Regions from separate parts of the Neoaquamicrobium sediminum genome, predicted to be linked through region 3. Evidence: predicted binding sites of a transcription regulator. Region 3 holds the regulator's gene; each other region holds the start of a gene.

Region 1 (10,761 bases), on a different contig from region 3:
TCCTGACGTCATCGTCCGTGAGGCGACCCATCTTCTCGATTCGCCCGAGGCGTACAGGCGTGTCAGCGAAATCACCAACCCCTACGGGGACGGCAAGGCCGCCCAGCGGATCCTCGAAGCGATCAGGATCGGCATTTCCCGTTGATCCAACGGCATCCAACTGCGTTGACGAGCGGCTTCGCACGCGATAGCACGATCTTGGAACTGGTTCCGCCGCGAGGCGGATGAAAATGGGAACGCGGTGCGGCCTTTGTGGGCCAATGCCGCGGCTGCCCCCGCAACTGTAACCGTTGAGCCAACTACCGGACATGCCACTGGCCTCGATCGGCCGGGAAGGTGGAAGGAGGCGATGACACGGGAGCCAGGAGACCTGCCGTTCCAGTCACCCAAGCCAGGATACGGGGTGTGTCCTAGCGCGGTCGTCCGTCGCGGTGACATCGAAAGTTGCCGCATGCCGGAAACGGCCGGGGTTCGATGTGCATTCGCCCGTCATAAGCCTCAAGCCTGAAACCGTCTGCGGTTCTGATGAAACCGGGGCGCGTAGCGCCCTTGCCTGGAAGCGGGGACAGACATGAGACAGTGGATTTTGACGGCAAGCGCGCTGGCGCTCGCATGTGGGGCGGCGCAGGGGCAGAGCGCGCTCGGTACGGACAACGACACGACCGTTCTGGACACGATCGTGGTAACGACGCCGTTGCGGCGCGAGACGCCGCTGATCCGTTCGACGTCGTCGGTGACGGTTGTCGACGAGGCGGAGATAGCAAGCTCGGCGGCGGCCGACTTGCCGTCGTTGCTCAAGCGCTACACCGGCGTTTCGATAACCAGCTACGGTGGCCAGGGCGCTTCATCCAACGTGCAGCTTCGGGGCATGTCCTCGACCCAGACGCTGGTGCTGGTCAACGGCGTGCGCACCGCAGCGGCAACAAGCGGCACCAGCTCGCTTTTCAATATTCCGCTGTCGGCGATCGAGCGTATCGAGATCGCCAAGGGGCCTCATTCTTCGCAATACGGCGCCGATGCGATGGGCGGCGTCATCAACATCATCACCAAGCGCGGCGGTGCCTGCGGTGACGGCCGCAATTTCTGCGGCAGCGTGACGGCGGGCGTCAGCCATCCGTGGGGTGCGCAGCTATCCGCAGACCTTCGTGGCGAGGTGGACGGCCTCGAATATTCGGTCGGCGGCGGCATCCTTGGCACGCGTGGCTACGACTTCACCCTGCCGACGACCTGGGGGCACGAACCCGATGATGACGGGTTCATGCAGGGCTCGTTCAATTTCTCGCTTTCCAAGCAGTTCGGCTGGGGCCGGCTCTATGCCGACGGTCTCTTCTCGCGTGGCCGCAGCCAGTATGACGCCACCGCTCCCGGCTTCAACGAGGTCGACACCACGACTTTCGCTGGCAAGGCCGGTGCAACCTTCGACCACACCGACGACTGGTCGTCGACGGTGGAATTTTCGAGCGGCGTAGACCTGAGCACGAATTTCCGTGACGGCGTGCCGGGCGAGGACGAATTTGACACGACCCGCTATGGCGTTCTTGCATCGACAGAAAAGAGCTTCACGACTGGACTGGTCGACCACACGCTGCTTGGCGGCTTCGAGGTCTATCGCGAAAGCGTCGACACCACCTTGCCGCTAGCCGTCACGGGCCGCACGCTTGCAGCCGGTTTCGCGCAATACTCGCTCGACTATGGCGCGCTTACCGTCGATAGCGGCATCCGCCACGACTACAACGAGCAGTTCGGTGATGCGACCACCTACAATATCGGCGCCAGCTACGAATTCGTGCCGGGCCTTGTCGGCCGCGCATCCTATGGTACGGGCTTCCGCGCCCCGACCTTCAACGACCTTTATTACCCTGGCTATTCCAATCCGGACCTGCGCCCGGAGAAGTCGCAGACCTACGAGGTCGGGCTAGCCTGGCAGCCGAACGCCGATACCAGCGTCGATCTCGTTTTCTACCAGACGTGGCTGCGTGACGCGATCGCCTCAATGCCGGCGACCTATATCCCGTTCAATGTCGCGCGTGCGCGCATCACCGGCTTCGAGGCATCTGTGTGGCACGCTTTCGACGAGCGCTGGAGCGGCAAGGTGACCCTCGACGTGCGCGATCCGGTCAATCTCGATAACGGGCTCCATATCCCCAACCGCGATCGCTTCAAGGCGGGCGCGGAGCTGAACTTCGCCGCCACCGACAAGCTCGACCTGTCGGCCAAGGTGCTCTACGTGGCCTCCAAGCACTCGAACGTGGCCAACACCACCAGGGCGCCGGACTATGTTACGGTCGATCTTTCCGCCAGCTATCGCTTCGATGAGAAGTCGACGATGAAGTTCTCGGTCGAGAACCTGTTCGATGAGACGTACGAGACTGTTGCGGGCTACCGCGCGCCGGGCCGGACGATCAATTTGAGCCTGACACGGCAATTCTGATCGGGAAACGCGCCGTGTTCATCGCCCGCGCCATAGTTGCCGTTTCCCTGACAATTGCTGCGGGGATATCGCCGGCGCGGGCGACCGACGCCGCACCAAGCCGCGTCGTCTCGATGAATGTCTGCACCGACCAGCTCGCCATGCTGCTGGCCGCGGAGGGGCAGCTCCACTCCGTTTCGCACCTTGCCGGCGATCCGGGCGTGTCCGTGCTGGCCGACGAGGCGGGACGCTATGTCGTCAATCACGGGCTCGGCGAGGAAATCTTCCTGATGCAGCCGGACCTGGTGATTGCCGGCACTTTCACCACGCGGGCAACCATCGACATGTTGCGGCGCCTGGGCTTTCGGGTGGAGGAATTCGCCCCCGAAGGCACGTTCGAGGGCGTGCGGGCCAACATACGCCGCATGGGCGAGTTGCTTGGGCGGCAGCAGCGCGCGGATGAATTGATCGCGGAACTCGATGCGGGGCTGGCGGAACTGGCACGCGAACCGGCGCCGCCGCTTTCCGTCGCGATCTATTCCGCCAACAGCTACACGTCCGGCGACGGCTCGCTGTCCAACGCCGTGATAGAGGCCGCAGGCCTGCAAAGCATCGCCGACCGGCTCGGGATCGTCGGCGTCCAGCGCCTTCCACTCGAGGAGCTCGTGCTTGCCAACCCGGATCTGGTCGTGCTCGGCGAACGCACTTACGACCGCCCAGCTCTCGCCCATCAGAATTTCCGGCATCCCGCCTTCACAGCGATCGCCTCGCAGGACCGGCTGGTGCGCATTCCCGACCGCTACTGGATATGCGGCGCGCCCTTCACGCTCGAGGCGGCGCGACTCCTGCGCGATGCGGCGAATGCCCATGCAGAGGCCGCGCGATGAGCGATCGCATCAGCTATGCGGCGGTGCTTGGCGCGCTTGCGGCGGCAACGCTTGCGCTGTTTTTCGTGTCGCTGACCACCGGACCGGCGGATGTCGGCTTCGGCGAGAGCATCAGGGCGCTTGTTTCCGGCGACGCCGACCTGCTGACCCTGGTGATGCGTGAGATACGCCTCCCCCGCGCGCTGCTGGGGTTGATGATCGGCGCGACCCTCGGTCTCTCCGGTGCGGTACTGCAGGGCTATCTGCGCAACCCGCTTGCAGAGCCTGGCCTCCTCGGCATCAGCGCTTCGGCCTCTCTGGGCGCCGTCGTCGCCATCTACACCGGTATCTCGGTTGCCTTTCCGCTCGGCCTGCCGCTTGCAGCCCTGGCGGGCGCCGTGCTGGCTGTGCTGCTGCTGCGCGTCATGGCCGGAGAGCGCGGCGGCACGCTCACGATCATCCTGGCAGGCGTAGCAATTTCGGCCTTTGCCGGCGCGATGACATCGCTGGTGCTGAACCTGTCGCCCAACCCCTTCGCCGCTACCGAAATCGTATTCTGGATGCTGGGCTCGCTCACCGACCGATCGATGACCCATCTGTGGCTGTCGGCCCCATTCATGCTTGCAGGCTGGGTGATGCTTGGCATGCTGACGCGGCCGCTTGACGTGCTGACGCTGGGCTCGGATGCCGCCGCAAGCATGGGGGTCGACATGCGTCGGGTCCAGTTCCTCGCCGTGTTCGGCACGGCGGCTTCTGTCGGCGCGGCTACCGCGATCGCCGGCGCGATCGGTTTCATTGGACTTGTGGTGCCCCACGTGCTGCGGCCGCTGGTTGGTGCCGTGCCATCCCGCCTGCTGCCAGCCAGCGCGCTGGGAGGCGCTACAGTGCTTCTTGCAGCAGACATACTCGTCCGCCTGATCGCACCCGGCCGCGACCTGAAGCTCGGTGTGCTTACCGCCATCGTCGGCGCGCCGTTCTTCCTGTGGCTCGTCTGGCGCACACGGAGGCGGATGCTGTGACGCTGCTGGCCCTTTCCAGTCTTTCGGCCGAACTCGGCGGCAAGACCGTGCTGCGCGACGTCGCACTGACGGTCAAGGAAGGCGAATTCGTCGGCCTGATCGGGCCCAACGGGGCCGGAAAGTCGACCCTGCTGCGCACCATCCTCGGCTTGACGCCGTCCCAAGGCAATATCGAGCTTGGCGGCCAGGCTGCCGCATCGATGAGCGCGGCGCAACGCGCCAAGCTGGTCTCCTACCTGCCGCAGGAGCGCGAGATCGCCTGGCCGGTAACCGTCGAGCGTCTTGTCGGCCTCGGCCGCGCGCCCCACCTGCCGCCTTTCGCCCGTCCCGGCGCGGCGGATGAAGCGGCGGTACGTGAGGCTATGCGGCGCATGGATGTCGAAGACTTCGCAACCCGCCGCGCCACCGAGCTTTCCGGTGGCGAAAAGGCGCGCGTGCTGATCGCCCGCGCGCTGGCGCAGGAGGCGCCCTTGATGCTGGCCGACGAGCCGACGGCCGGGCTCGATCCCGCGCACCAGATCACGCTGATGCGCGTGTTTGCCGGGCTCGCCAAGGAGGGGCGGAGCGTCATCGCGTGCCTGCACGACCTTGGACTCGCCGCACGCTGGTGTTCACGGCTGGTTCTCTTGGCCAACGGATCGATCGTCGCCGATGGCCCGCCTCGGGACGTTCTCACCGCTGCGCGTCTGCGCGACGTATATGGCATCCAGGCCTATCTGGGCGAAGACGGCGGCGGCCTCGTCGTCCACCCGCTCGACCTGGCCGAATGACGAGGCGAAGACAATGACGCAGCTGCCGCAACTCCTTGCCGAACATCTTTGCGACTGGCGCTCCGGCTGGAGCATGGGCACGTTCGGCGCGATCGCCGAGTTCCATCACGACGAAGGGGAAAAGCCGCAGGTTGACGACGCAGCCGGCCTTGCCAGAGCTACATCGAGAGGCGGTGTCCGCATCGATGCCGACCGTGTCGCCGAGATCGTGCCCCTCGCCTACGAGACCCTGAGCCCGCGCGCCCATCGCTGGACGCAGGCGGTCGCCCTGTGCATGCCGGAGGCGACAGCGCGACGCACCGCGCGCGCCGTGCTGACCGAGCTTGGGCCTGACATCGAAGCTGTGCGGCCGCAGGACCGCGATGGCGTGCTGTTCGACATGGGGCTTTCGCTGCCGCAATGCGATTTCTGCATCAGGACTGCCGATCCGGCGCTGCTCGAAATCTTGCGGCAGGCCGAAGGGCGCTCGCTGTTCGAACCCGGCAATCCGGCGATGCCAGCTATCCTCACGGCCCATCCGCACCGCGTGGCGATCACCAATATCGGTCGCGTCGAGGTTTATCAGAAGATCGGCGGGCCGGACACGGGCGGCGTCTCCCCGCCTGGACCCCACACCCACCTGTTACCCAAATTGCTCGCCACCGGTCGCACGCACTCGGCAAACACACCGATACCGAAAGGGTTGCTGCCGCTCGGCTCGCTTCATCCCGGCAATCCCGTGATCGGCGCGATGGGCGAAGACCGCCCGTTCGACGCCGCGTTGCATGAAGCCTTCCAGCAGATGCTCGTCCGTTTCGGATCGACGGAAGCCGTCGCCGAAAAGACGCGGGTGCTGGAGGCGGTTTCACGTGCCGACGAACCGACTACCTATGGTCTGCCGCGCACGCGCCTCGGCCGCGTCGCGATGCGACTGGCCCTGCGCCAGCAGGCCCATGTGACGGCAGAGGCTTCGGATACCGCGGCGCATGCCGAAATCAACCGCTGGATTGCCGCGATCGAGCCAGCGGGCGGCAACGAGGCCGACACCGACGACGACGCGCCCGGTCATTAGGCGTTCAGGTACCCACCAGCTTCAGCGGCTTGTCGAAAACGGCAAGAACGCGGCCGAGTTCATGTCCGCGCTTGAGGATCATCCCGCTCGCGGCGACCACCGAAAAAGCGCCCTGTCGTCGCGCCAGCGCCGGCGTCTTGACGATCTGGTAGAGCGGCACTTCGCTGGTGCGCCGAAAGACCGAGAACACTGCACGGTCCCGCAGATGGTCGATGGCGTAGTCGCGCCATTCGCCTGCCGCGACCATGGTGCCGTAGATTTTCAGGATCTGATCGAGCTCTCGCCGATGAAAGGTTACCGGAAGCTCATCCCGCTCGCGCCGCCTTTCGTGCAGCGGGATCAATATTGCGGAATCGTCCTTACCCTCCGCTCCGGTGCCGTGATCGGTCATGCAGTGGCCTTTCGTGACAGTTCGACGACAATACGAAGGTCGCGCTTCCAGACCGGAAATGCAAGCCCCGTTGCCCAGCGCGGGTCACGTCAGGGTTCGATGTGAAGTCGAAAAAGTTCCGTCACATTGCATCACAAAGTGCCACGGCGTGTCGTGATTGGTGATGGCTCGCCTTATTGTCGCCGCATTTTATCCAAGCTGACGCCCCATTGTGTGGCGACCATCCACCTGTTGCCTGAGACGGTTCGGTCCGGCAAGGCCCTGTAACCCCAAGCCCCCCGCCCACGGGGCAAGGTCGGATCGAACCAACTCCGGGTGAACGCCCGGACGTCGAAGGTACGACGATCCCAAAGCAAGCAATCACCGGCGCTGGTCCCAGTGCCGGTTTTTGTTTTTACGGGAACCGTCTGACGGTGTCTTCACCAGTTTGGGGGACGGGTAACGATCGCGGCGCCCAGGATCGGGCCGGGTAGTCCACCCGACACCATCTCCTGCACGAGCACGGCGCAGCCGCCGGCGCCCTTCTTGGCGACTTCGCTCATCGGCAATTCGAACCGCGCCTTCTTGCCGTGCCACATGCCTGCCGAGTGAAAGCCCGACACGGCGTTCAGATAAGTGAAGTTTCGGCCGCGATTTTCGCCGCGGGTGATTTCCACCTCGCTCGCCGCATTGAAATAGACCAGCACGACATGTGCTTCGTCGACCGAACGCGGCAATTCGCCGGTCTCGATGATGACCGAATCGCCGCTGTAGGAGACCTTGACGTCAACGACCATGCCTTCCGCGGTACCCGCCATGCGCTCTATGGCCGCCTCGACCTTGCCGCGCTTGGCGCCATTCATCTGCTGGCGGCCGTTGACGACCGCCTGGGGCGTGTAGACTGAGCGGTTCCCGAAGGCGCGGTTGTATTCCTGCTGGCGCGCGGTGTTGTCGGCGCTGGCGAGCGTGTCGCGCCAACCGAGATAGTCCCAGTAGTCGACGTGGTAGGCCAGAGCCACCACGTCACCGGCCAGCGCAAGGCGACTTAGCGTCTCGTCCGCCGGCGGACAGGAATTGCAGCCCTGGCTTGTAAAGAGCTCCACGACAGCCTTCGGCCGCTTGACATTTTCCTGCGCGAGCGCGCCATAGGGCAATGCAAGCAGGAGCACGGCCGTCGCCAGCCTCAGAAGGTTCACGCCCAATGGTTGTTTCCGAATTTCCCTGTCGGGTCCCCGACCGGACCCTTCTTGATGGCTGCGCAGATTAGGCATCGCAGCCCTCAACGGAAAGTCACGTTGCGGTGAAATTTTTGTACCAATCTTCAATGCCGTGCTTCGGAGCCGCGAATGTTTGACGATCTGCAGACCCGTTTCGACCTCTATTGCGAACGTACCGGCCCGGAATTCTGGTCAGAGCCCGTCAATGCACTGACCAATCTCGCTTTCGTCATGGCCGGACTGTGGGGCCTTTGCGCGACGCGGCGGCGCGGGAAAGACGCCTTCTCGGAATTGCTTTGCTGGTGGGTAGTGGCGATCGGCGTCGGCTCCTTCCTGTTCCACACCTTCGCCACCCGGCTCACTATGTGGGCCGACATCCTGCCGATAGCCGGCTTCACGCTTGCCTATACCCTGTTCAACCTGCGCCGATTCATGGGCCTGTCCTGGCTGTCGTCACTGATGGCGTTCGTGGCGTTCTATGTCGTAGCCGGCGTTTTCACGGCGCTCGTGCCAGACTGGCTGCGTGACGCCTCCAACGGTTCGACCGGCTATCTGCCGCCTTTCCTGGCGCTATTCGTGTTCGGTCTGCTGGTTCTGCGAAGCGGACACCCGGCCGGCTGGTACAACCTGGCAGCCGCCGGCATCTTCGTCGTATCCGTCAGCTTCCGTGCACTCGACCCGCATGTGTGCGAAGCCATGCCGCTCGGCACGCATTTCCTCTGGCACACGCTCAACGGGCTCCTTCTGGGCGTGCTGCTGGCAGCCGTTGCGCGATATGGAGCCGCAGGCGATGCCCGGCTCGCACGGCCACCCATTCAGTCGGCCGGATGAACCTGCAGGCCCCTTTGCAGTAAGCGTCGCCTTGCCGCAACTATGGTATGATCGGGGATGACACGGAGAGGTCGTTCCCATGTCCAGCTTCACAAGCGCAGTCGTATCGATACCGGGCAGTGAGCGCATTGGGCGAACGCCCTTCGGCGCGCGCATGATCGTGCATGCCACTGCTGCCGAGACCGACGGCGCCTTCGGCATGTGGGAGACGTTCACGCCACCCGGAAAAGGCCCCGCACCGCACACACATACGCGCGAGACCGAGGTCTTTCGTGTGATCCGCGGCCTCTATCGCTTCCATTGCGGTGACGACGAGTTCGACGCGCCACCCGGCTCGGTTGTGGTGCTGCCGCCGCATGTGCGTCATGGCTGGGTGAATATCAGTGACGAGGAAGGCCAGATGTTCGCCACCGTGACGCCGGGCGGCCTGGAGCAGCTGTTCCTGGAGATCGAGGCCCTTAGGACCATCACGCAGGAGGAAATTGCGGCGATGGAAGCGCGCCTCGGCATCATCAACGATGAAACCGAGGCGCTTGGCGTTTCGTTTCCCGGCTGGTGACTACGCGGCGAGATCGCGCAGAACGTACTGCAGGATGCCGCCGTTCTTGAAGTAGTCCAGCTCATCGAGCGTATCGATGCGGCAAAGGATCGGAACGTCCTTCACCGTGCCGTCGGCATATGTCACCTTGGCCACCATCTTCTGGCGCGGCTTGATGGTCTCGAGCCCGTCAATGGTGACGGTCTCGTCGCCCTTCAGGCCCAGCGACGCCCAGCTCGTGCCCTCGTCCAGCGTGAACGGCACGACGCCCATGCCGACGAGGTTGGAACGGTGGATGCGCTCGAACGACTGCGCGATCACGGCGCGAACGCCGAGCAGGTTGGTGCCCTTGGCAGCCCAGTCGCGGGACGAGCCGTTGCCGTATTCGACGCCCGCGAAGATCACCAGCGGCACGCCCTCGGCCTTGTATTGCATGGCCGCATCGTAGATCGACATCTCCTCCTTGGAGGGATAGTGGATCGTGAAGCCGCCTTCCTTGCCGTTTTCGCCGAGCATGTGGTTGCGGATGCGGATATTGGCGAAGGTGCCTCGCATCATCACCTCATGATTGCCGCGACGCGTGCCGTACTGGTTGAAGTCGGCAACGCCGACGCCGTGGTCGGTGAGATACTTGCCAGCCGGCGACGCAGCCTTGATCGAACCGGCCGGGGAGATGTGGTCGGTGGTGATCTTGTCGCCGAACAGGCCCAGAATGCGGGCGCCCTTGACCGGAGCTGTCGCGTCCGCCTTCTGGCCCATGCCCACGAAGTAAGGCGGGTTCTGCACGTAGGTCGACTGGTCGTCCCATGCATAGGTCTCGCCGGACGGTGCCTGCACCTTCTGCCAGTTCTCGTCGCCCTTGAACACGTCGGCATACTTCGTGGCGAAGATTTCGCGCGTAACGTATTTCTCGATGAATTCCTGGATTTCCTGCGTGGTCGGCCAGATGTCCTTGAGATAGACCGGCTGGCCGTCGGCGCCCTCGCCGAGCGGCTCGGTGGTCAGGTCCTTGGTCACCGTGCCGGCAAGCGCGTGTGCGACCACCAGCGGCGGCGAGGCGAGATAGTTCGCCTGCACGTCGGGCGACACACGGCCTTCGAAGTTGCGGTTGCCAGAAAGCACGGCCGCGCCGATCAGGCTCTTGTCGTTGATGGTCTTGGAGATCGGCGCCGGCAGCGGGCCGGAATTGCCGATACAGGTCGTGCAGCCGAAACCGACGAGATTGAAGCCGATCTGGTCGAGCTCCTTCTGGAGGCCGGACTTTTCGAGATATTCGGCCACCACCTGCGAGCCGGGCGCGAGCGACGTCTTGACCCACGGCTTCTGCTTGAGGCCGACGCGGTTGGCGTTGCGCGCAAGCAGGCCCGCGCCGATCAGCACCGAAGGGTTCGATGTGTTGGTGCAGGAGGTGATCGCCGCGATCACCACATCGCCATGGCCGAGGTCGAAATCCTCGCCCTCGACCGCATAGCGCTTGGAGACGTCGACGGTCTTCTTGTATTCGGTTTCGAGCGACTTGGCGAAGCCGGATGCGATGTCTTCCAGCGGGATGCGCCCTTCCGGCCGCTTGGGGCCGGCCATCGACGGCACGACGGCGCCCAGGTCGAGCTCCAGCGTGTCGGTGAAGACCGGATCAGCAATGCCGTCCTCGCGCCACATGCCCTGCGCCTTGGAGTAGGCCTCGACCAG
Region 2 (10,761 bases), on a different contig from region 3:
TCCTGCCGCAATTTGTGCCGGCTGATGCAGCCGCGCCGACGGCCACTATGGTCTGGCTCGCCCTGATATTCATGGCGATGACCTTCGTGGTCTTCGTCATCTACGGCCAGATGGCCGCACTGGTGCGCGGGCGTGTGCTGTCGAGCCCGGTCGTCATGGCGTGGCTGCGGCGGAGCTTTGCCGCCGCGTTTGCGCTGCTCGGCCTGCGGCTGGCACTGTCGACACGGTAGACGCCGTGACCCGGGAGGGCTGAACAATGGAACTGACTTCGCTCGTCGTTTTTGCCGGCGCCCTGCTGGTTGCAGCCGGCTCTCCCGGCCCTTCGATCGCAGCGCTGGTGGCGCGTGTGATCTCCAAGGGTTTTCGCGACGTCTTCCCGTTTCTGGCCGCGATGTGGATCGGCGAGGCGATCTGGCTGTCGATGGCCGTCTTCGGCCTCGCCTTCGTGGCGCAGTCCTTTCACATGGCCTTTGTCGTGCTGAAATGGGCGGGCGTCGCCTATCTCTGCTGGCTCGCCTGGAAGATGTGGACGGCACCCGTGACGATCCGCGAAGGCGAGATGCCGCGTGCCGAGTCGCCGTGGCGGCTGTTCATGGCCGGCATGGCCGTCACGCTCGGCAATCCCAAGATCATGATGTTCTACATGGCATTGCTGCCGACCATCATCGATCTCGGCACGGTGACTCTGGTCGGCTGGGCCGAGCTGACGGCGACGATGGCTCTCGTGCTGATCGCCATAGATCTCTTCTGGGTCGCGGCAGCCGTGCAGGCGCGTCGTCTGCTGCGCAGCCCACGCGCCATGCGCGCCGCCAACCGGGTCTCGGCGACAACCATGGCGGGGGCCGCCGCCGCGATTGCCGCGCGGTCGTGATGTTCCTTATCGGCGTCCAATGGAGCCAGAAAGTTCAGACCGACTCCAAGAGATTCATACTGTCTGACGTACCAACTTTCCAACCGGCGAAGCAGCCCAGTACTCCGCACGCGGTGCACCGGGTCCCGACGTAGAGCCAGCGAATGCCGCCCCGGTCGGGATAGATTGAAAACCCGACACCCACATTGGTGGACTCCGATCCACATTCAATGCATTTCAGACGCTCCGGCTCAGCGTCGTTCCAGTATTCGCCGCTGTCACATATGAAATGCTCGGATGCACAACTCGTACACGTTCGCCGCGCGACACTCTCATTGTCGTCCGCGTCCAAGAGAAACGCTAACGATCCGCAGTTGCATTGAGCAAACCGGAGTTCGTGAACCTCATACCCTTTGGGGGCATAGGCTACCAAGAAGCCTGCGATATCGCTCGGCTCGCTGCCAACCCACCAGGTGCCTGACGTATCTATGCTCATCGTTTACCGTGCCATGGCGTGGTATTCGGCGTTGGGGCGCATGTCGATGGCGGCCGCGACGCGGTTGGACATGTTGAAGAAGGCGGCGGTCGAGGCGATGTCCCAGATGTCGCGCTCGGAAAAGCCGGCATCGCGCAGGCCCTGCCGGTCGGCCTCCTCGATCGTGTCGGGCCGCTCGGTCAGCTTCACGGCGAAATCGAGCATGGCTTTCTGCTTCGCTGTCAGATCGGCTGCGCGATAGTTCATCACCATCATCTCGCCGAGCGCCGGGTCCCCGGAGAGCTGGCGCACCGCCGCGCCGTGGGCCGTGAGGCAGTAGTAGCAATGGTTCACCGACGACACGGCGACCGCGATCATCTCGCGCTCGAGCTTCGAAAGGCCCGAATCGCCAAGCATCAGGTCGTTATACATGTCGGTGAAGGCGCGCAGCTTCTTTTCGTTGAACGCATAGGCCAGAAGCACGTTGGGCACGAGGCCAAGCTTCTCCTCGCATTTGGCGAAATAGGCCTTTGTTGCATCGGAAAGCTCGCCCTCCTGCGCCAGATCCAGCGCCGTCACCTTTTCGCCCATCGCTTCATCTCCCTTTCATCGCTTGTCTGCATATTCGCCGCGCGCCGGTGGTCAACCCGGCTCGTCAAACCGTTTTTGTCTGCTACGATACCGACAAAAGTATTATTTGGGAGAGGGAATCGCCATGGTTGCGGGCACCAGGAAGCCGACCGCCACAAAGTCGAAAACGGCTGAAGTGGAGAAGCTTGCGGCCTTCCTCAAGGCAAGGGCCCCGGCCGAAGACCTTTCCGATTACGATCCCGGCGTCTTCGAACATGCGGCCGGGCTAGCTTACGCGGCACTGAAGCGGCACAAGCGCGGCGACAGCGTGATCTCCATCGACGAGGACCCGGCGCTCCTGCGGCACGGCCGCCCGGTTTCCGCGATCACCATCGTCAACGATAACATGCCGTTCCTGTTCGATTCGATCACCGGCGAGATCGCCGAGAGCGCCGGCGAGGCGTCGCTGGTGCTGCACCCGGTCATTCTGGTCAAGCACGACAAGAACGGCGTCGCCGATCTGGTCGGCGACGGGTCGGCTGGCAAGTCCGACCCTCAGGCGGACCGCGTCAGCCTCATCCATGTGCATGTCGCGCGCATGGGCAAGGAAGCGGCGGAAGCGCTCAAGGGCCGGCTGGCGCATATCCTCTCGCAGGTGCGGGCCGCCGTCAGCGACTGGAAACCGATGCTTGCCCGGCTCGATCAGGCGATCCACGATTTCCGCTACGTGCCGGTGCCGCTCGACAAGGACGAGGTGACCGAGAGCATCGCGTTCCTGGAATGGCTGCGCGACGACAATTTCACCTTCCTCGGCATGCGCGAGTTCAAATATGTCGGGGGCGAGAAGAGCGGCTCGCTCGAGCGCACCAAGAAGGTAGGCCTCGGCATTCTCGCGGACCCTGATGTGCGGGTTTTGCGTCGCGGCGCCGAGCCGGTGACCACCACGCCCGAGATCCGCGCATTCCTGCACGGGCCGGAGCCGCTGCTGGTCACCAAGGCGAACGCCAAGTCGGTCGTCCACCGGCGCATCTATCTCGATTATATCGGGGTCAAGACCTTCGACGCGAAGGGCAAGCTGACCGGCGAATTGCGGATCGTCGGCCTGTTCACCTCGACGGCCTATACGCGCTCGGTGATGAAGATCCCCTATCTGCGCTCGAAGGCCAACGCCGTCATCGCGCGGTCCGGGTTCGATCCGGGCGACCACTCCGGCAAGGCGCTCATCAACGTGCTGGAATCCTATCCGCGCGACGAGCTGTTCCAGATCAGCGTTCCGATTTTGCGCAAGCATGCCGAGGCGATCCTGGCGCTGGGCGAGCGGCCGCGCGTGCGGGCACTTTTCCGCGTCGACCAGTTCGATCGCTTCGTCTCCGTCATCGTCTTCGTGCCGCGCGACCGCTACGATTCCAACGTGCGCGAGCGGATCGGCGATTTTCTCAAGACGATCTTTGACGGACGTTTGTCGGCTTATTATCCGGCCTTCCCGGAAGGCAGCCTCGCCCGCGTCCACTTCATCATCGGCCGCTCGGGGGACAAGACCCCGAAGGTCGAGACCGCTGCGCTCGAGGCGGGTCTGCGCGCCATCGTGCGCACTTGGGACGACGCTCTGCGCGAGGCGGCCGCCGATGCCGGCGTGGCGCCCGCGATGGTGGCCATCGCCAACCGCCTGCCGCAGAGCTATCGCAACTCGTTCCCGGCAGACATTGCGCTGCGCGACGCGGGCAGGATCGCGAATGTCGGCCCTGAGAACCCCATTGCGATCGATTTTTACAGGCTTGGAGACCACACAGCTTCCGATGCCGGACTGAAAATCTATCATCACGGCATGCCGGTGGCGCTGTCCAAGCGCGTGCCGCTTCTCGAAAACATGGGCTTCCGCGTCATCAGCGAGCGCACGTTCGAGATCGAGGCCGAGGAGGGTGCGGCTCCGACCTTCGTCCACGACATGGAGCTGGTCAACGGCTTCGGGCAGCCGATCGACCTTTCCGACGGCGGCGCGTTGCTGGAGGAGGTCTTCCTGTCGGTCTGGCGCGGCGAAACCGACAACGACGCCTATGCCGCGCTGGTGCAGACCGCGGGCATGGGCGCCCATCAGATACAGCTCCTGCGGGCCTACGGGCGCTACCTCCAGCAGGCCGGCATTCCGCAGAGCCAAGATTTCATCGCAGCCGTGCTCAACCGCTATCCCGACATCGCAAGGGCGCTGTTCCAGCTTTTCGAGGCGCGGTTCGATCCGGCCATGCAGAAGGAGGGCGAAGTCACCGCCCTTCACATCAAGGCGGCGATCAAGGACGCGCTCGACGCGGTGCCGAACCTTGACGACGACACCATTCTGCGCCGTTACCAGAACCTTATCGAATCCTCGTTGCGCACCAACTATTTTTCGGTCTCATCCGAAGGTCCGCGTTCGCTCGCGATCAAGCTCGATTCGCGGTCCGTTTCCGGGTTGCCGGAACCGCGCCCATGGCGCGAGATCTTCGTCTACGGCTCCGAGGTCGAGGGCGTGCATCTGCGTTTCGGCGCCGTGGCGCGCGGTGGACTGCGCTGGTCGGACCGGGCCCAGGACTACCGCACCGAGGTGCTGGGTCTCGTCAAGGCGCAGCAGGTCAAGAATGCCGTGATCGTGCCGGTGGGCGCCAAGGGCGGCTTCTACCCGCGCCTGCTTCCGACGGGCGGCAGCCGCGCCGAGATCTTCGAGGCCGGCAAGAAGGCCTACGTCAACTTCATCTCGACGATGCTGTCGATCACCGACAATCTCCACGGTGATAAGGTCGTGCCGCCGAAGGGCGTGATCCGTCGTGACGGTGACGACCCCTATTTCGTTGTCGCGGCCGACAAGGGTACGGCGACGTTCTCTGACACCGCAAACGCGATCAGCCAGTCGCATGACTTCTGGCTAGACGACGCTTTCGCCTCGGGCGGGTCGGCCGGTTACGACCACAAGAAGATGGGCATCACCGCGCGCGGTGCGTGGGAGGCGGTGAAGCGGCATTTCCGGGAGATGAACCGCGACATCCAGACCGAACCCTTCACGGTGGTCGGCGTCGGCGACATGTCGGGCGACGTTTTCGGCAACGGTATGCTGCTGTCGCCGTGCGTCCGGCTTATCGCCGCGTTCGACCATCGCGACATCTTCATCGACCCCAACCCGGACGAGGCGAAATCCTTCGCCGAGCGCAAGCGGCTGTTCGAGAACCCGCAGCTCAACTGGCAGGACTACAACCGCGAGGCCATGTCGGAAGGCGGCATGGTGATCCCGCGCTCGGCCAAGTCGGTTTCGCTGACCCCGCAGGCCATGAACGCGATCGGGCTCGACAAGACGACGGCCTCGCCGGCCGAGATCATGAATGCCATCCTCAAGGCATCGGTGGACCTGCTCTGGTTCGGCGGCATCGGCACCTATGTGCGCGGCGCGGGCGAATCGAACGCCGAGGTGGGCGATCGCGCCAACGACGCAATCCGCATCATCGGCGCCGAAGTGCGGGCCAAGGTTGTCGGCGAAGGCGCCAATCTGGGCATGACCCAGCGCGCGCGCATCGAATATGGCCTCAATGGCGGGCGCTGCAATTCCGACGCGATCGACAATTCCGCCGGCGTGAATTCGTCGGACGTCGAGGTCAACATCAAGATCGCGCTGGCGGCTGCCATGCGCAAGGGCTCGCTCACGCGCCCCGCCCGCGACAAGCTGCTCGCCGAGATGACCGAAGAGGTAGCGGCGCTGGTGCTTGCCAACAATTACGAGCAGACGCTGTCGATCTCGCTCACCCGCCGTCGGGGATTGGCCGACCTCGCCCATCAGGAGCGTTTCATGCAGGCGCTGGAGGGGCGGGGGCAGCTCGACCGGGTGGTCGAGGTGCTGCCGAGCAGCGCCGCGATGGCCGAACGCGAGGCGCGCGGCGAGCCGCTGACCCGCGCCGAGATCGGCGTCCTGCTCGCCTATGCCAAGATCGTGCTGTTCGACGACATCGTGGCCAGCAAGCTGCCCGACGATCCGCATTTCCATACCGACCTGATGGGCTATTTCCCGGCCCGCATGGCCAAGAAATATGCGACCGAAATCGAAGGACACCGGCTGCGGCGCGAGATCGTTGCGACGGTGCTTGGCAACGATGTTATCAATCGCGGGGGGCCGTCCTTCATCACGCGCATGCAGGATCTGACAGGCTGCGCGGCGGCCGAAGCCGTCGCCGCCTTCTCGGTGGTGCGCGACGGTTTCGAACTGCCGGCGCTCTACAGCGAGATCGACGCGCTCGACAACAAGGTGGACGGCAGCCTCCAGCTCGAACTCTACCAGTCGGTCGGGCGGCTGGTGCATTCGGCGACCACGTGGTTCCTCAAGCACGATGACAATGCCGCCCCGCTGGGCGAGCGCATCGCGACGCTGCGCGCCGCGCGCAAGGCACTCGAGGGCCGCATCGGCGCGATGTTGCCGTCCTTTACCGGAGACCGGCTGGAGGAGCGTACCCACGAGCTGTTCAAGGCGGGCGCGCCGGAGGCGCTGGCCAAGCGTGTCGCCTTCCTGCCCATCGCCGAGTTGGTGCCAGACATCGCCCGGGTCGCGCGGGATGCAAAGTCCGGCCTGGTCGAGGCGGCGCAGGCATTCTTCGCCGTCACCGACGCGTTCCGCATAGGCCGCATTTCGGATGCCGCGCGCGCGATCACCCCGTCCGACTATTATGACGGGCTGGCGCTCTCGCGTGCGACGGAGACGATCAGCACCGCCCGCAACGATATGGCGGCGGCGGCGCTCTCCCGCTTCGGCAAGCAGGCCGACCCGGTTGCGACCTGGCTGGACGCCGGCGGCGAGCGCGTGGCCCGCGTGCGCGACCGGCTGCAGGCCCTGACCGAAGGAGGGGAGCTGACGGTTTCGCGCCTGACGGTGGCTTCCGGCCTGATGTCCGATCTGGGATAAGAACAACCGGGCGGCATGTCCCGTCAGGATATCGGGAGGGGTGATGGTTGAGGAAACGCGCGCGCCGAAGCGCGGAATCTGGGGCTGGATGCTGTTCGACTGGGCGCAGCAGCCTTTCCACACGCTCATCATCACCTTCGTCTTCGCCCCTTATTTCGCAGCGGCCGTGGCTCCGGACGCCGCGCGCGGGCAGGAACTCTGGGGGTATGCCACCGGCATAGGCGGCCTGCTGATCGCGCTGTCGTCGCCGGTGCTCGGCGCGATTGCGGACGCCAGCGGCCCCCGTAAGCCTTGGATCTTCGCGTTCTCGATTCTCGGCGTGATCGGCTGCTGGGCGCTGTGGTTCGCTGTGCCCGGCATGGAGAACCTGACATTCGTGCTCCTGGCGATCGCGCTGGCGGTGTTCGGCATGGAGTTCGCAGCCGTCTTCAACAACGCGATGATGCCGACGCTGGTGCCCCGCTCCGAGCTCGGCCGGCTTTCGGGCTCGGCGTGGGGGCTCGGCTATCTTGGCGGTCTCATCACGCTCGTCCTCGTGCTCGGCTTCCTCTCCGCATCGCCGGAAACGGGCCGCACGCTGCTGGGCTTCGAGCCGCTGTTCGGGCTCGATCCGGCCATGCGGGAGGGGGACCGGTCTTCAGGCCCGCTGACGGCGCTGTGGTACGTGGTGTTCGTGCTGCCGATGTTCCTGTTTACGCCCGATGTGAAGCGCAAGCCTTCGGTCTCCGGTGCGGTCAAGGAAGGGCTTTCGCAACTTGGCAAGACGCTGCGGCGGCTGCCGGGCGAGCGCAGCTATTTCAGCTTCCTGATGTCGAGCATGTTCTACCGTGACGCGCTCAATGCGCTTTATGCCTTCGGCGGCATCTATGCGGCGGGCGTGCTCGGCTGGTCGATCATCCAGATCGGCATCTTCGGCATCCTCGCCAACATCACGGGGGCGGCCGGCGCCTGGCTTGGCGGCCGCGCCGACCAGCGCTACGGCCCCAAGGTCGTGGTGAGCTGGTCGATCCTGATCCTCACCTTCTGCTGCCTGCTGGTCATCTCGACCACGCAGACGCAGGTGCTCTTCATCACGGTTGCCGAGGCCGCCGGCGGTAGCGGCCTGCCGGACATCACCTTCTATGTCGCCGGGGCGCTGATCGGCGCGGCCGGCGGCGCAATCCAGGCGGCTTCGCGCACGCTGCTGGTCGACCAGGTGGACCGCGACAAGGTGACAGAGGCGTTCGGCCTCTACGCGCTGTCGGGCAAGGCCACCACCTTCATCGGCCCGCTGGCGATCGCGTTCGCCACCGCCTTCTTCGCGCAGGAAGCTTTCGGGCTATCGACCCAGGAGGCACAGCGGCTGGGCGTCACGCCGATCATCGTACTGTTCATGATCGGGCTGGTGCTGCTGCCGATGGTCAAGAGCCGGCAATATGAGGTGGCAGGGCCCTGAGGTGGAGGCTCGGAGGTTACGCGAACGCCCCTCCACCACTTCGTGGTCCCCCTCCCCCGCTTCGCAGGGGAGGAACCGAGGGTGCGGACGGCCGCAACGCTGGATCCTCCCCCATTTATGGGGGAGGGGGACCGCCGAAGGCGGTGGAGGGGGCGTTCGACAGCCTCAATGCCGGAAGTGGCGCACTCCGGTGAAGACCATGGCGATGCCATGCTCGTCGGCCGCCGCGATGACCTCGTCGTCGCGCATCGAGCCACCGGGCTGGATGACCGCAGTAGCGCCTGCCTCGACGGCTGCGAGCAGTCCGTCGGCAAACGGGAAGAAGGCGTCGGAGGCGACCACCGAGCCTTTCGTCAGCGGCTCGCCGGCCCCGGCAGCTTCCGCTGCATCCAGCGCCTTGCGGGCGGCAATGCGCGAGGAGTCCACGCGGCTCATCTGGCCTGCTCCGATGCCGACGGTCGCGCCGCCCCGCGCGTAGACGATGGCGTTGGACTTGACGTGCTTGGCCACGCGGAAGGCGAAGCGCAGGTCGACCATCTCGGCATCTGACGGCGCGCGCTTCGTCACCACCTTGAGGTCGAGGTCATCGACCACGGCATTGTCGCGTGATTGCACCAGGAGGCCGCCTGCGACCGACTTCGCCATGATGCCGGCGGCGCGCGGGTCCGGCAGGCCGTCGGTCACCAGCAGCCGCAGGTTCTTCTTGGCCGCGACGATTGCGGTGGCTTCGGGCGATGCCTCGGGCGCGATGATCACCTCAGTGAAGGTCTTCACGATCTCTTCCGCGGCTTCTGCGTCAAGCAGGCGGTTGAGCGCGACGATGCCGCCGAATGCCGAAACCGGGTCGCAGGCAAGCGCCGCGAGATAGGCCTCGCGCAGGCTATCGCCCTCCGCCACGCCACAGGGGTTGGCGTGCTTGATGATCGCGACGGCGGCTGTGCGCGCCGGATCGAACTCGGCGACGAGCTCGAAGGCGGCGTCGGTGTCGTTGACGTTATTGTAGGAAAGCTGCTTGCCCTGGAGCTGGCGGGCGGTGGCGACGCCGGGCCGCTTGTCGCCGTTGACATAGAAGCCGGCCTTCTGGTGCGGGTTCTCGCCGTAGCGCATGACGGTTTCAAGCTTTCCGCCGAAGGCGCGCCAGGCCGGAGCCTCGATGTCGAGCGCTTCCGCGAACCAGCCCGAGATCGCCGCGTCATAGGCGGCTGTGCGCGCATAGGCCTTCGCCGCCAGTTCCTGACGGAAGCGGTAGGGCGTGGCGCCGTCATTCGCGGCCAGCGTCTCCGTCAGTCGCGCGTAGTCGGCAGGGTCTGTGACGATCGCAACATAGGCGTGGTTCTTGGCGGATGCCCGCACCATGGCCGGGCCCCCGATGTCGATGTTCTCGACCACCGACGCATAGTCGCCGCCGGCCGCGCGGACTTCCTCGAACGGGTAGAGATTGATGATTGCGATGTCGATCGGCCCGATGCCGTGCTCCCGCATTGCCGCTGCGTGTTCCGCATCGTCGCGGATCGCGAGAAGGCCGCCATGAACGGATGGATGCAGGGTCTTGACGCGGCCGTCCATGATCTCGGGGAAGCCAGTGATGTCGGAGACGTCCTTCACCGCGATGCCCGCCTCGGCGATCGCCTTTGCCGTGCCGCCGGTCGAGACCAGCTCGATGCCAGCCGCGAGAAGTGCGCGGGCGAGGTCGACCAGCCCGGTCTTGTCTGACACGGAAAGCAGCGCGCGGCGCGCCTTGACGAGATCGGGAGCGGGAATGTTCTTCGAGGCGACGGCCATAAGCGGCAGGCTCCATCTTGCGGCTGCGGGGATGGGCGGGCCGTAGCACAGCGGGGGCGGAATGCAAATGACCGGGCGTCAGATGCGCAGGAAGCGCCAGTGGATTTCCGGATGATCGGACGCGTTGTAGGCCAGAACGATCTGGCGGCTGCGGCGGGGGCCACCGAGACCGGCGAAGAACAGCGATTCCTCCACCTCCGGCGCCAGTTCCTCGCAGGAGAATTCCCAACGTTCCTCGTTGCCGGGGGTGGCAAGCACCAGCTCGCTGCGCTTGTTCTCGAACAGGGCGACGTCGGGGTGGAGGTGAAAGCGCACGACAGTCTGGTCGCGGCCGTCGGCCCTTGCGACCTCACCGCCCCGTCGGAATATGCGGTCGATGCCCTCCAGCAACTCGCCGCCCGCGCCCAGTGCCAGCTCGCGCTCGTGATAGAGGCCGAAACGAGCGACATAGGCGTCGTGGCGCGCGACGAAAGACTGTATGCCCGCCGAATCCATGCGTTTGCACGGGACGGAGCGTGGCCCCGAAAGCAACGGCGCGCCGATGATGCCTGCAAACCCCTGGGTCAACGCGAAGCGCGCGGAAGACGTATCGTTGAGCGTCGCGGTGGAGTGGGCCGCCGTTGAGCGCGCCAGCGGCCTGAAATCGTCGGATCCGTAGGTGTCGACACCGCAATTGACGACGAAATGGCTCCTGCCGGACGACAGCTCGAAGGACAGGCATCCCGCCTGCGCGGCAT
Region 3 (10,761 bases):
GGGGCTGCCGGCATTCACCCAGGCCGAACTGTCCCTCAACGTCTATTTCGATCCCGAAGTGCTCTCCGCCGACGAGCCGCCGGTTCAGGGAGAAGGACAATCCGCCGCCGAGTATCAGCGTGCGGTGCTTGGCTGGCAGCGCCAGGTCACCATGCTGAACTGGAACCGGCTGATCGAAGCAGCGATTATCGAAGCCGCTCCCGACGCGCAGGTCGACACGCGCTCGGCGCTCTCCATCGTGGAGACGAGCGAGCGGTTCGTGCTGCGAGACATGTTCATCGAGAACCCGGGCCTGCTCGGCCAGACGGTTGCCGTCTCGCTGCTTGCCTCGGCCAATGCCGACAACTGGCTGAAGGGCAATATCGACCGCTCGCTGCCTGACAGCCAGCAGCAGCTTTCAGCCGATGCGCGCGCGCTGGCCGACCGGCTGCTTGAAGAAGGCAAGATCCGCTTCGCCTTTGCCGGACACATCTTCACAAATGTGGATTCGCGCTCAGCGCCGGCATCGGCCGGCCTCGCGGGCGCTTTCGTCGGTTCGCTCTACATGATGCTGGTCGTCATCGTGCTGGCGGTGCCGATCGGCGTGATGAGCGCTGTATATCTGGAGGAGTTCGCGCCCAAGAACCGGCTTACGGACCTGATCGAGGTCAACATCAACAACCTCGCAGCCGTGCCGTCTATCGTGTTCGGTCTTCTGGGCGCCGCCGTATTCATCAACTATTTCCGGCTGCCACTGTCGGCGCCGCTGGTTGGCGGCCTGGTTCTGACGCTGATGACGCTTCCGACGATCATCATCGCTACGCGTTCGGCCCTGCGTGCCGTGCCGCCGTCGTTGCGACAGGCAGCACTCGGCCTCGGTGCGTCGAAGACGCAAACCGTGTTCCACCACGTTCTGCCGGTCACCTATCCTGGCATCCTGACGGCCACCATCATCGGTGTCGCGCAGGCGCTGGGTGAAACGGCACCGCTGCTTCTGATCGGCATGAACGCATTCGTTGCACAGATACCCGGGACGCCCATGGACCAGTCCTCTGCGCTGCCGGTCCAGATCTATCTCTGGCAGGGCAATGAAAACCGCAACTTCTTCGAAGCGCGCACGTCGGCCGCGATCATCGTTCTGCTAGGGCTGATGCTGACGCTCAACGCCATCGCGATCTTCCTGCGGTCGAGACTGGAGAGACGAAATTGAACGAACATCTGGAAGCGGAGGCCAAGGAAATGCAGATGCCATCCGAGAAGATTGTCGCCAGCACGGACCTCTATTCGATGAAGTCGTCCACGATCCGGACTCCGGATGCCGAGGCACGCCCCGTCCGGGTCAAGGCGCGCGAAGTCTGCGTCTTCTACGGCCCCAAGCAGGCGCTGTTCGACGTGTCGATCGACATTCCCGAAAAGGCCGTCACCGCCTTCATCGGCCCTTCGGGTTGCGGCAAGTCGACGTTTCTGCGCTGCCTCAACCGCATGAACGACACCATCGAAGGCGCGCGCGTCACCGGCCGCATCGAACTGGACGGTGACGACGTCTATGACGCCAGCCTCGACGTCGTGGAACTGCGTGCGCGTGTCGGCATGGTGTTCCAGAAGCCCAATCCCTTCCCGAAGTCGATCTATGAAAACATCGCCTACGGGCCGCGCATCCACGGCCTCGCTTCTTCGAAGGCCGACATGGACGGAATCGTCGAATCGAGCCTGCAGAAGGCAAGCCTCTGGGACGAGGTGAAGGATCGTCTGCAGGAACCGGGCACCGGTCTTTCGGGCGGCCAGCAGCAGCGCCTGTGCATCGCGCGCGCCATCGCTGTCTCGCCGGAAGTGATCCTCATGGATGAGCCGTGCTCCGCGCTCGATCCGATCGCGACCGCCAAGATCGAGGAACTGATCGACGAACTGCGCGAGAACTACACGATCGCCATCGTCACGCACTCGATGCAGCAGGCCGCGCGCGTCTCGCAGCGCACCGCTTTCTTCCATCTCGGCAATCTCGTCGAGGAAGGCCCGACCGACCAGATATTCACCAGCCCTGCCGAGAAGCGGACGCAGGACTACATCACCGGCCGCTTCGGCTGACGATCCCGGAAGAGCCCGAGGAGGCAAACATGGGTGAGCACACGGTCACGTCGTTTGACGACGATCTTGGCCATATCGACCAGTTGATCCGCGACATGGGCGATCTCGCCGGCGCGATGGTCGCCGCCGCGACCCGGTCGCTGTTGCAGAACGACACCGCGCTGGCGCAGAGGGTGATTTCGGACGATGTGGTGATGGATGCCCGTCAGCGCGAACTGGACGATCGCGCCATCACGCTGATCGCCAAGCGCCAGCCGATGGCGCAGGATCTGCGCTCGGTCGTCGGCGCGATCCGCATGGCGGCAGACCTGGAACGTATCGGCGACCTGGCCAAGAACATCGCCAAGCGCGTCAACGCGGTGGGCGAAGGCTCGGCGCCGCGCGGGCTTTCCCATTCCATCGACACGATGGCCCAGATGGTGATGGACCAGGTCGGTGCGGTGATCGCTGCCTATGAGGCACGCGACGCGAAAAACCTTGTAAGCCTGCGCGAAGACGACGAGAAAATCGACGTGCAGTACACGGCCGTCTTCCGCGAGCTGCTCACCTACATGATGGAAGACCCGCGCAACATCACCGCCTGCACGCATCTGCTGTTCTGCGCCAAGAATCTGGAGCGCATCGGCGACCATGTGACCAACATCGCCGAAAACGCGTATTATATCGTGACCGGCCAGCAATTGCCGCTGAACAGACCGAAGCTGGACGAGACGTCTGTGACAGTCGACAGTGAGTGACCGCAGAGAGACCTGTAGATGATTGCACCCAAGATCATGGTGGTGGAGGACGAGGAGCCGTTGGGGGTGCTTCTCAAATACAACCTGGAAGCCGAAGGGTATCAGGTCGAGGTGATCGGCCGCGGCGACGAAGCGGAGATCAGGCTGCGGGAAAGCACACCCGACCTGCTGGTGCTCGACTGGATGGTGCCCGGCATTTCCGGGATCGAGCTGTGCCGGCGGCTGCGGATGCGCCCGGAGACCGAGCGCCTGCCGATCATCATGCTGACCGCGCGCGGCGAGGAAACGGACCGGGTACGGGGCCTGTCGACCGGTTCCGACGACTATCTGGTCAAGCCGTTCTCGACGCCAGAGTTCATCGCCCGGGTCCGCGCGCTGCTGCGCCGCGCCAAGCCCGAGGTGCTTTCATCCGTGCTGAAGGTCGGCGACATCGTGCTCGACCGCGAGACGCATCGCGTGCATCGCGGCAAGTCCGAGATCAGGCTCGGCCCGACGGAGTTCCGCCTGCTGGAATTCATGATGCAGCATCCCGGCCGCGTCTTCTCGCGCGGGCAATTGCTCGACAATGTCTGGGGCGAGACGATCTACATCGACGAGCGCACCGTTGACGTGCATGTCGGCCGGTTGCGCAAGGCGGTCAACAATGGCCGTCTGCCCGATGTGATCCGCACGATACGCGGCGCGGGCTACGCGATCCGCGAGGCATAGCTGCCGATACTCCTGCGCTCCAGTTCCGCTTGCAGGCGGCAGGTGCGCCATGCTTTCCTGCCTTCACTGAGGGAGGAGTGGGCAGGGCCCGTAATCGGTGATGCGTTTTCTTTTCCATGTCGTGCTGGTTGCGGCTGTTCTGGGTCTTGTTGGCCCGGCCCGCGCGCAATCCGGCGAGAGGGCCGTGGAGGTTGCGCGGACCTGGTACCGGCTCACGCTGGAGCTGGTGCGCCATACGCCGACCTACTCACCGCCCGTCGCGAGCCGGTCCCTGGCCTATCTGGGCGTTGCCGCGCAGGAAGCGCTCGCTGGCGGGCGGCCTTGGATGCGTTCTCTGGCCGGCCAGCTCAACGGGCTCGAAGCCTTTCCTCCACGGTCTGAGGGCGTCTACGACGAGGCGGTCGTGTTGCAAAGCGCTCTCACGAACGCAACGCGTCACTTCTTCAGCAATACCGGGCCGACGGGCCAGCGGGCGATGGATGCCATCGGGAAGCGTCTCGACGCTCTGGTCTCGGAGGGCGTCGATGCGGACGTTCTTGCGCGGAGCCTTGCGTATGGGCGCGTGATTGCCGCTCATGTGATCGAGTGGTCCGCCGACGATGGTGGGGCTGTCGTGGAGAACATGGGCTTTCCGCACGACTATGTTCTAACGGAGGGGCCACAACATTGGGTTCCCACCAGCCTTATCGCGCAGCAGCAGGCGCCTTTGCTGCCTAACTGGGGCACCAACCGCACATTTGCCATGCCCGACGGCGCCACATGCGGCGTGCCGCCACCGCCCAATTACAGCGAGGAGAAAGGCAGCGCGTTCCATAACGAGGCCATGGAAGTCTACGAAGCGGCGAAGGGGCTGACGCCGGAGCAGCGGGAGATCGCCCGGTTCTGGTCGGATGACCCAATGCTGTCGCCGACACCGCCCGGCCACTGGATTTCGATTGCGCTGCAACTGCTCGAAGCGGAAGGTGCGGATGCCGAGCGCACAGTCGACGTGCTCGCGCGGCTCGGCATCGTTCTCGCCGATTCCTTCATCGGATGCTGGGAAGCCAAATACCGCTACGATCTCGTGCGCCCGGTGACGTACATAAAACGCCACATTGATGCGAAGTGGCAGCCCGACCTTATCACGCCGCCGTTTCCTGAATATCCCAGCGGTCACAGCACGCAATCGGGTGCTGCGGCCATCGTGCTGGAGGATCTGTTCGGCGCGACGTTTGCCTTCGAAGACGAAACCCATGTGGACGACGGACTGCCGCCCCGGCATTTCGAAAGCTTCCGCGAGGCGGCCGAGGAGGCAGCGATTTCGCGGCTCTATGGCGGGATCCATTATCGAGCTGCCATAGAGCGCGGGCTGGAGCAGGGCTACTGCATTGGCGCTTACACCAACGGGCTGGTGACGCGGAGAGCGGAATGATGCGCCACGTCGTTTCAGCGCTCTTTCTTTCGGTCGGCATTTGCGTACCCGTGCTTGCCGCAGACGGACCGGCCGTGCCGAATTTCGTCGAGGAGACGGCGACTGCCGGTGTCGACGCGGTTTACGAAGGTGACTGGGAGTTCATGGTCGGCGGCGGTGTCGCGGCATTCGATTGCAGCGGAGACGGTTTTGCCGACCTCTATGTCGCCGGCGGCTCTGCGCCGGCCCATTTCTACCGCAATGTCAGCGACGTGGGCGGAACGCTGCGTTTCGAGCGCTTCGAGGCCGGCCTCGAACTTGAAGGCGTGACGGGCGCCTATCCGATCGACATCGACAGCGACGGCATCACCGACCTCGCAGTCCTGCGTGTCGGTGAAAACGTATTGATGCGCGGGCTTGGCGGATGTCGTTTCGAGCGTGCAAACGAGACCTGGGGCTTCGACGGCGGCGAGGCGTGGTCGACCGCCTTCGCCGCCACCTGGGAACGCGGGGCTTCCTGGCCGACATTGGCGGTTGGCAACTACATCGATCGCAAGGAAGAAGGCTTTCCCTGGGGCTCCTGCACGGACAACTGGCTGCACCGTCCCGCCGCCGGTGCGGATCGGTTCGGCACGCCGTTTGCGCTGAAGCCCAGCTACTGCGCGCTTTCCATGCTCTTCACGGACTGGAACCGGTCGGGCACACCGTCGCTGCGCGTCTCCAACGATCGCGAATATTACAAGGGCGGCCAGGAACAGCTCTGGCGCATCGGGCAGGGCGCCACGCCATCGCTCTATACGGCGGAGGAAGGCTGGGAGCGGTTGCGCATCTGGGGCATGGGTATCGCGTCCTACGATCTCGATGCCGACGGCTACCCCGAATATTTCCTCACCAGCATGGCCGACAACAAGCTGCAGACGCTTGCGAGTGGCGAAGGTCCGTCACCGCGGCCCACTTATGCCGACACCGCCTTCGCCAAGGGCGTGACGGCGCACCGCCCCTATGTTGGAGACAATCTGCGGCCGAGCACGGCGTGGCACGCGCAGTTCGAGGACGTCAACAATGACGGCCTTGCGGACCTCTTCGTCGCGAAAGGCAATGTCGCGAAGATGCCTGATTTTGCCGAGGAGGACCCGAACAACCTCCTGCTGCAGCGGCCCGACGGCACATTCGAGGAAGCCGGCGACCGGGCAGGCGTTGCCAGCACGAAGATTGGGCGTGGCGCGGCGTTGGCCGATTTCAACCTCGACGGGCTTCTCGATCTGGTGGTCGTCAACCGATGGCACACCGCTCAGACCTGGCGCAATACGGGGGGCGACACAGGGCGCTGGTTGCAGGTCCGGCTGGAGCAGGATGCGCCCAATCGCGACGCTCTCGGCGCATGGATCGAGGTTCGCTGCGGTGACACGGTGCTGCGCCGCGAGGTGTCGTCAGGCGGAGGGCATGCCAGCGGCCAGGGCGGCTGGCATCATTTCGGGCTAGGGGACGAGGCGAAGGGCGAAATCCGCGTCATCTGGCCCGACGGCGAGGCCGGCGCGTGGCAGGAATTCGATGCGGATGGTTTCTACGTGTTGAGCCGCGGTGCAGCGCCTACCGCCTGGAGGCCGGGTTAGTCGCCATCTGGTTCAGGCGACGGCCTTGTCGGTGGCGGTGCCTGCGGCGAAAATGTCCTGATCGACGAAGGTCAATGCCTGGCGTGCGCAGCCGTCACGTATCAGTGGCGTCTCGTCGGGTTCGAGATCGAACGAGATCGCGGCATTGTGCTGGCCGCCGGCCGTTTTCGAGATCGCGTCGCGCAGCGCCGGCTCGATCACGTCGAAGGCCGAGGATCCAAGCCCGACGATTGCCACCGGCGCCGGATCGAACAGCGCGAACAGGCTGCCGAGGCCGAAGCCGATCGCCTCGCCAGCCTTGCGGAAGGCTTCGCGTTCCCGGCCGTCGTGATCGCGTGCGGCAGCCGCCAGCGCCAGCATTGTCGCGTCGTCGATGTCGGCAGCAGGCTGCGCGTATTCGCTTTCGCCGCGCGCATGCCGGAATATGGCGTAGTTGCCCGCATAGGCCTCTATACAGCCGCGCCGGCCGCAGCGGCACTGTGCGCCATCTGGAACATGAATCATGTGGCCGAACTCGCCGCCCGAGGAATGCGAGCCGGTAAAGAGCTCGCCGCGCAGCACCAGCCCCATGCCGATGCCGTTCGACAGGAGGATGGTGAAGAAGTTGTCGCGGTAGCGGTCGGGCGCACGGCCGCGCAAGGCCACGGCGATCATGTTGCAGTCGTTTTCCACGGTGACCGGAATGCCGAAGGCGATTTCCAGCGCATCGGCGAATTGAATGTCGCTATGCGGCGTGATCGGCGACCACATCAGCTTGCGCGCTTCGGAATCGGTGATGCCCTGGATCGCCAGCGTCATGCGCAGCACCGGGCCGTGGTCTGGCTCCATGCGGGCCAGCAGCCTGCCGACGGCGGCGGTGACGGCTTCAACGAGGCTGCTGGCCGTCATCGTCAGCGTCGCGGGGCGCGAAATATCGTGTATGATCGCCTTGCCCGAATAGTCGATCAAGGAAGCGGAGAGCGAGTTGAGCGAGAGGGCGATGGCGACGACGGTGGCCGCGCGTGGGTTGAGGCCGAGCGCGACCTGCGGACGGCCGCGCTTCAGCGCTGCCGTTTCTCCATTCTTGGCCTGCGCCAGGATGCCTTCCTCGATGAGGTCGGCGGAGATCGTCGATATGGTGGAATTGCTGAGCCCGGTGACGGCGGCGATCTCGGTCCGCGATGGCTGTCCCGCACGCCGCACGGCGGCAATCACCATTGCGCGATTGCGGCGCCGAAGATCGTCGTGGCGTACGCCGACCGTCATGTTCCCATCCTCCCTGGTGCGCCGCCGGTCTAGCCGCCTTCCGGCAGCTTTGCCAGCACCGTGCGGAAGATATTGACACAGGGCTTCCGCTGAGTCATTATTTTTTTCGAGGCTCGAAAAAAAGAGCTTCGCATCTGTTGTAGAGCAAGTGTCATCAAGCGCTCCAACGGGGCGCAGGGAGGAACATCATGAAGAGATTTGCAACCGCCATGCTGGCGGGCGTCGCCTTGTCGCTCACGCTTTCCGCCGCGGCTCATGCCGAAGGCAAGATCATCGGCGTGTCGTGGTCGAACTTTCAGGAAGAGCGCTGGAAGACCGACGAAGCCGCGATGAAGGCAGCGATCGAAGGCGCCGGCAACACCTACATCTCGGCCGATGCGCAGTCGTCCGCCGCCAAGCAGCTTACCGACGTCGAGGCGCTGATCTCGCAGGGCGCCAACGCCCTCATCATCCTGGCGCAGGATGCCAGCGCAATCGGCCCGGCCGTCGAAAACGCAGTCGCGGAAGGCATCCCGGTCGTGGGCTATGACCGCCTGATCGAGAATGCCGACGCCTTCTACCTGACCTTCGACAACAAGGAAGTGGGCCGCATGCAGGCACGCGCCGTGTTCGAGGTGAAGCCGGAGGGCAACTATGCCTTCATCAAGGGCTCCTCGGCCGATCCGAACGCCGATTTCCTGTTCTCCGGACAGATGGAAGTGCTCAAGGAAGCGATCGACAGCGGCGCGATCAAGAATGTCGGTGAGGCCTATACTGACGGCTGGTTGCCTGCCAACGCGCAGCGCAACATGGAGCAGATCCTGACCCAGAACAACAACGAGGTCGACGCAGTCGTTGCGTCCAACGACGGCACGGCCGGCGGCGTCGTAGCCGCTCTCGAAGCACAGGGTCTTGCCGGTTCGGTTCCTGTTTCCGGCCAGGATGGCGACCATGCCGCGCTGAACCGCGTTGCACTCGGCACCCAGACCGTTTCGGTCTGGAAAGATGCGCGCGAACTCGGCAAGGCTGCGGCTGAGATCGCCAACCAGCTTTCCGACGGCACCGCGATGGATGCGGTGGAAGGCGCAATGAAGTGGTCCGACGGCCCGAATGGCGTCGAGATGAACGCGATCTTCCTGTCGCCGAACCCGATCACGCGCGACAACCTCAATGAGGTCATCGACGCGGGCTGGGTCTCCAAGGATGTCGTCTGCCAGGGCGTTGCCGCCGGCACCGTGGCGGCCTGCGACTGATTGCGGCTGACTGCCCTCGCAAACGCCGCGGTTTGACGAGAACCGCGGCGTTTCATTAAGCTGAATTTGCCGGCGCCGGTTTCCGCGCTCCGGATGGGAGGACGACAATGTCGGATGCAACAACGCATGCGCCGGCTGACAAGGCGCGGGCCAGCGAGCTTGGCCCTGTCGCACGCTTTCTCAAGGCAACGGAACTCGATACACGCATGCTGGGCATGATCGGGGCGCTGCTGCTGATCTGGATCGTGTTCCATCTGCTGTCCGGGGGGCTTTTCCTGACCCCGCGCAATCTTTGGAACCTGTCGGTTCAGTCGTCATCCATTGCTGTGATGGCAACCGGCATGGTGCTGGTCATCGTGACCCGAAACATAGACCTTTCGGTCGGTTCCGTCCTCGGCTTCGCCGGTATGATCATGGGCGTGACACAGGCGGAAGTGCTGCCCAGCCTCATCGGTTTCGGCCATCCGGCGATGTGGCTGCTGGCCGCCCTTGTCGGCCTTGCGGTCGGTGTTGCCGTCGGCGCGCTGCACGGGTTCATCATTGCCTATCTCGGCGTTCCGGCCTTCATTGTCACGCTGGGTGGATTACTCGTTTGGCGCGGCGCGGCCTGGTGGGTGACCAGCGGGCGAACCGTCGCGCCTATGGACGCCACGTTCCGCCTTATGGGTGGTGGGCCGGATGGCGCGATCGGCGCGATGTGGAGCTGGATCGTCGGCCTCGTCGCCTGCGCCGCCGTCGTCCTGATGCTGATTGGCGGGCGTACCCAGCGGCGGCGCTTCAACTTTCCGCTGCGCCCGGTCTGGGCGGAGGTGTTTCTTGCCGTGGTCGCCTGCGGTCTGATCCTTGCGGCCGTGATGGTCGCCAATTCCTATCCATGGCCGGTCGGCATCGTGCGCCGATATTATGAGGCGCTCGGCGAAAGCGTGCCGGAGAACGCGTTCATTGCGCATGGGATCGCAATTCCGGTTCTGATCGCGCTCGGCGTCGGCATCGTCATGACATTCGTTGCCACGCGCACCCGCTTCGGCCGCTATGTCTTCGCCATCGGTGGCAATCCGGAAGCTGCAATGCTCGCCGGCATCAACACACGCTGGGTGACGATGAAAATCTTCATGGTGATGGGCGCGCTCGCAGCCATCGCGGCCATGATCTCCACCGCACGCCTCAACGCCGCCACTAACGCTCAGGGCACGCTCGACGAGCTGCTGACGATCGCCGCGGCCGTCATCGGCGGCACCTCGCTGTCGGGTGGCGTCGGCACGATCGCGGGCGCGATGATCGGCGCGGTGCTGATGCAGTCACTCGCCTCGGGCATGATCCTGCTCGGTGTCGACACGCCGCTGCAGAACATTGTCGTCGGTTTGGCGCTTGTCGTGGCCGTGTGGCTCGACACCGTCTATCGCCGTCGTGTGCAGTAAGGGAGGATGACCATGGCAAGCCAGGCACCGCTCGTCGAGATGAAGAACGTCTCGATCTCTTTCGGCGGCATTCATGCCGTCGACGACGCCTCGATCGATCTCCACGCAGGTGAGGTTGTCGCATTGCTCGGCCACAACGGCGCCGGCAAGTCGACGCTGATCAAGATCCTCTCGGGCGCGTACAAGCGCGACGAGGGGCGGATTTTCGTCAATGGCGAGGAAGCCTCGATCCACAATCCGCGCGACGCCAAGAAATACGGCATCGAGACGATTTACCAGACGCTGGCTCTGGCCGACAATGTGGATGCCGCCGCCAACCTGTTCCTCGGTCGCGAGTTGCGCACGCCATGGGGC

The links. The regulator PhoB, encoded in region 3, activates phosphate uptake and scavenging genes when phosphate is short. The targets are predictions, from matches to a motif close to TGTCATNNANCTGTCAT.
Region 1: the regulator PhoB is predicted to act here: its motif matches at 6,521-6,537, upstream of V1479_RS00080 (DUF2794 domain-containing protein).
Region 2: the regulator PhoB is predicted to act here: its motif matches at 1,919-1,935, upstream of V1479_RS00555 (NAD-glutamate dehydrogenase).

What each region holds. Positions count from the first base shown of each region.
Region 1 covers NZ_JAZHFV010000001.1:10,508-21,268, forward strand. Annotated here, with positions in the region: gene wecB (non-hydrolyzing UDP-N-acetylglucosamine 2-epimerase) at 1-145, shown strand, start outside; cobalamin riboswitch at 189-392, shown strand; gene V1479_RS00055 (TonB-dependent receptor domain-containing protein) at 572-2,431, shown strand; gene V1479_RS00060 (ABC transporter substrate-binding protein) at 2,446-3,297, shown strand; gene V1479_RS00065 (FecCD family ABC transporter permease) at 3,294-4,295, shown strand; gene V1479_RS00070 (ABC transporter ATP-binding protein) at 4,292-5,065, shown strand; gene V1479_RS00075 (DUF6925 family protein) at 5,079-6,116, shown strand; gene V1479_RS00080 (DUF2794 domain-containing protein) at 6,121-6,507, opposite strand; gene V1479_RS00085 (DUF1223 domain-containing protein) at 6,927-7,682, opposite strand; gene V1479_RS00090 (ceramidase domain-containing protein) at 7,833-8,534, shown strand; gene V1479_RS00095 (cupin domain-containing protein) at 8,614-9,093, shown strand; gene acnA (aconitate hydratase AcnA) at 9,094-10,761, opposite strand, start outside.
Region 2 covers NZ_JAZHFV010000001.1:110,567-121,327, reverse strand. Annotated here, with positions in the region: gene V1479_RS00570 (LysE family translocator) at 1-230, shown strand, start outside; gene V1479_RS00565 (LysE family translocator) at 257-871, shown strand; gene V1479_RS00560 (peroxidase-related enzyme) at 1,350-1,916, opposite strand; gene V1479_RS00555 (NAD-glutamate dehydrogenase) at 2,041-6,807, shown strand; gene V1479_RS00550 (MFS transporter) at 6,851-8,242, shown strand; gene purH (bifunctional phosphoribosylaminoimidazolecarboxamide formyltransferase/IMP cyclohydrolase) at 8,408-10,024, opposite strand; gene V1479_RS00540 (heparinase II/III family protein) at 10,103-10,761, opposite strand, start outside.
Region 3 covers NZ_JAZHFV010000005.1:82,303-93,063, forward strand. Annotated here, with positions in the region: gene pstA (phosphate ABC transporter permease PstA) at 1-1,189, shown strand, start outside; gene pstB (phosphate ABC transporter ATP-binding protein PstB) at 1,219-2,064, shown strand; gene phoU (phosphate signaling complex protein PhoU) at 2,094-2,801, shown strand; gene phoB (phosphate regulon transcriptional regulator PhoB) at 2,820-3,509, shown strand; gene V1479_RS15570 (vanadium-dependent haloperoxidase) at 3,610-4,920, shown strand; gene V1479_RS15575 (CRTAC1 family protein) at 4,917-6,512, shown strand; gene V1479_RS15580 (ROK family protein) at 6,525-7,757, opposite strand; gene xylF (D-xylose ABC transporter substrate-binding protein) at 7,946-8,989, shown strand; gene V1479_RS15590 (sugar ABC transporter permease) at 9,097-10,407, shown strand; gene V1479_RS15595 (ATP-binding cassette domain-containing protein) at 10,420-10,761, shown strand, end outside.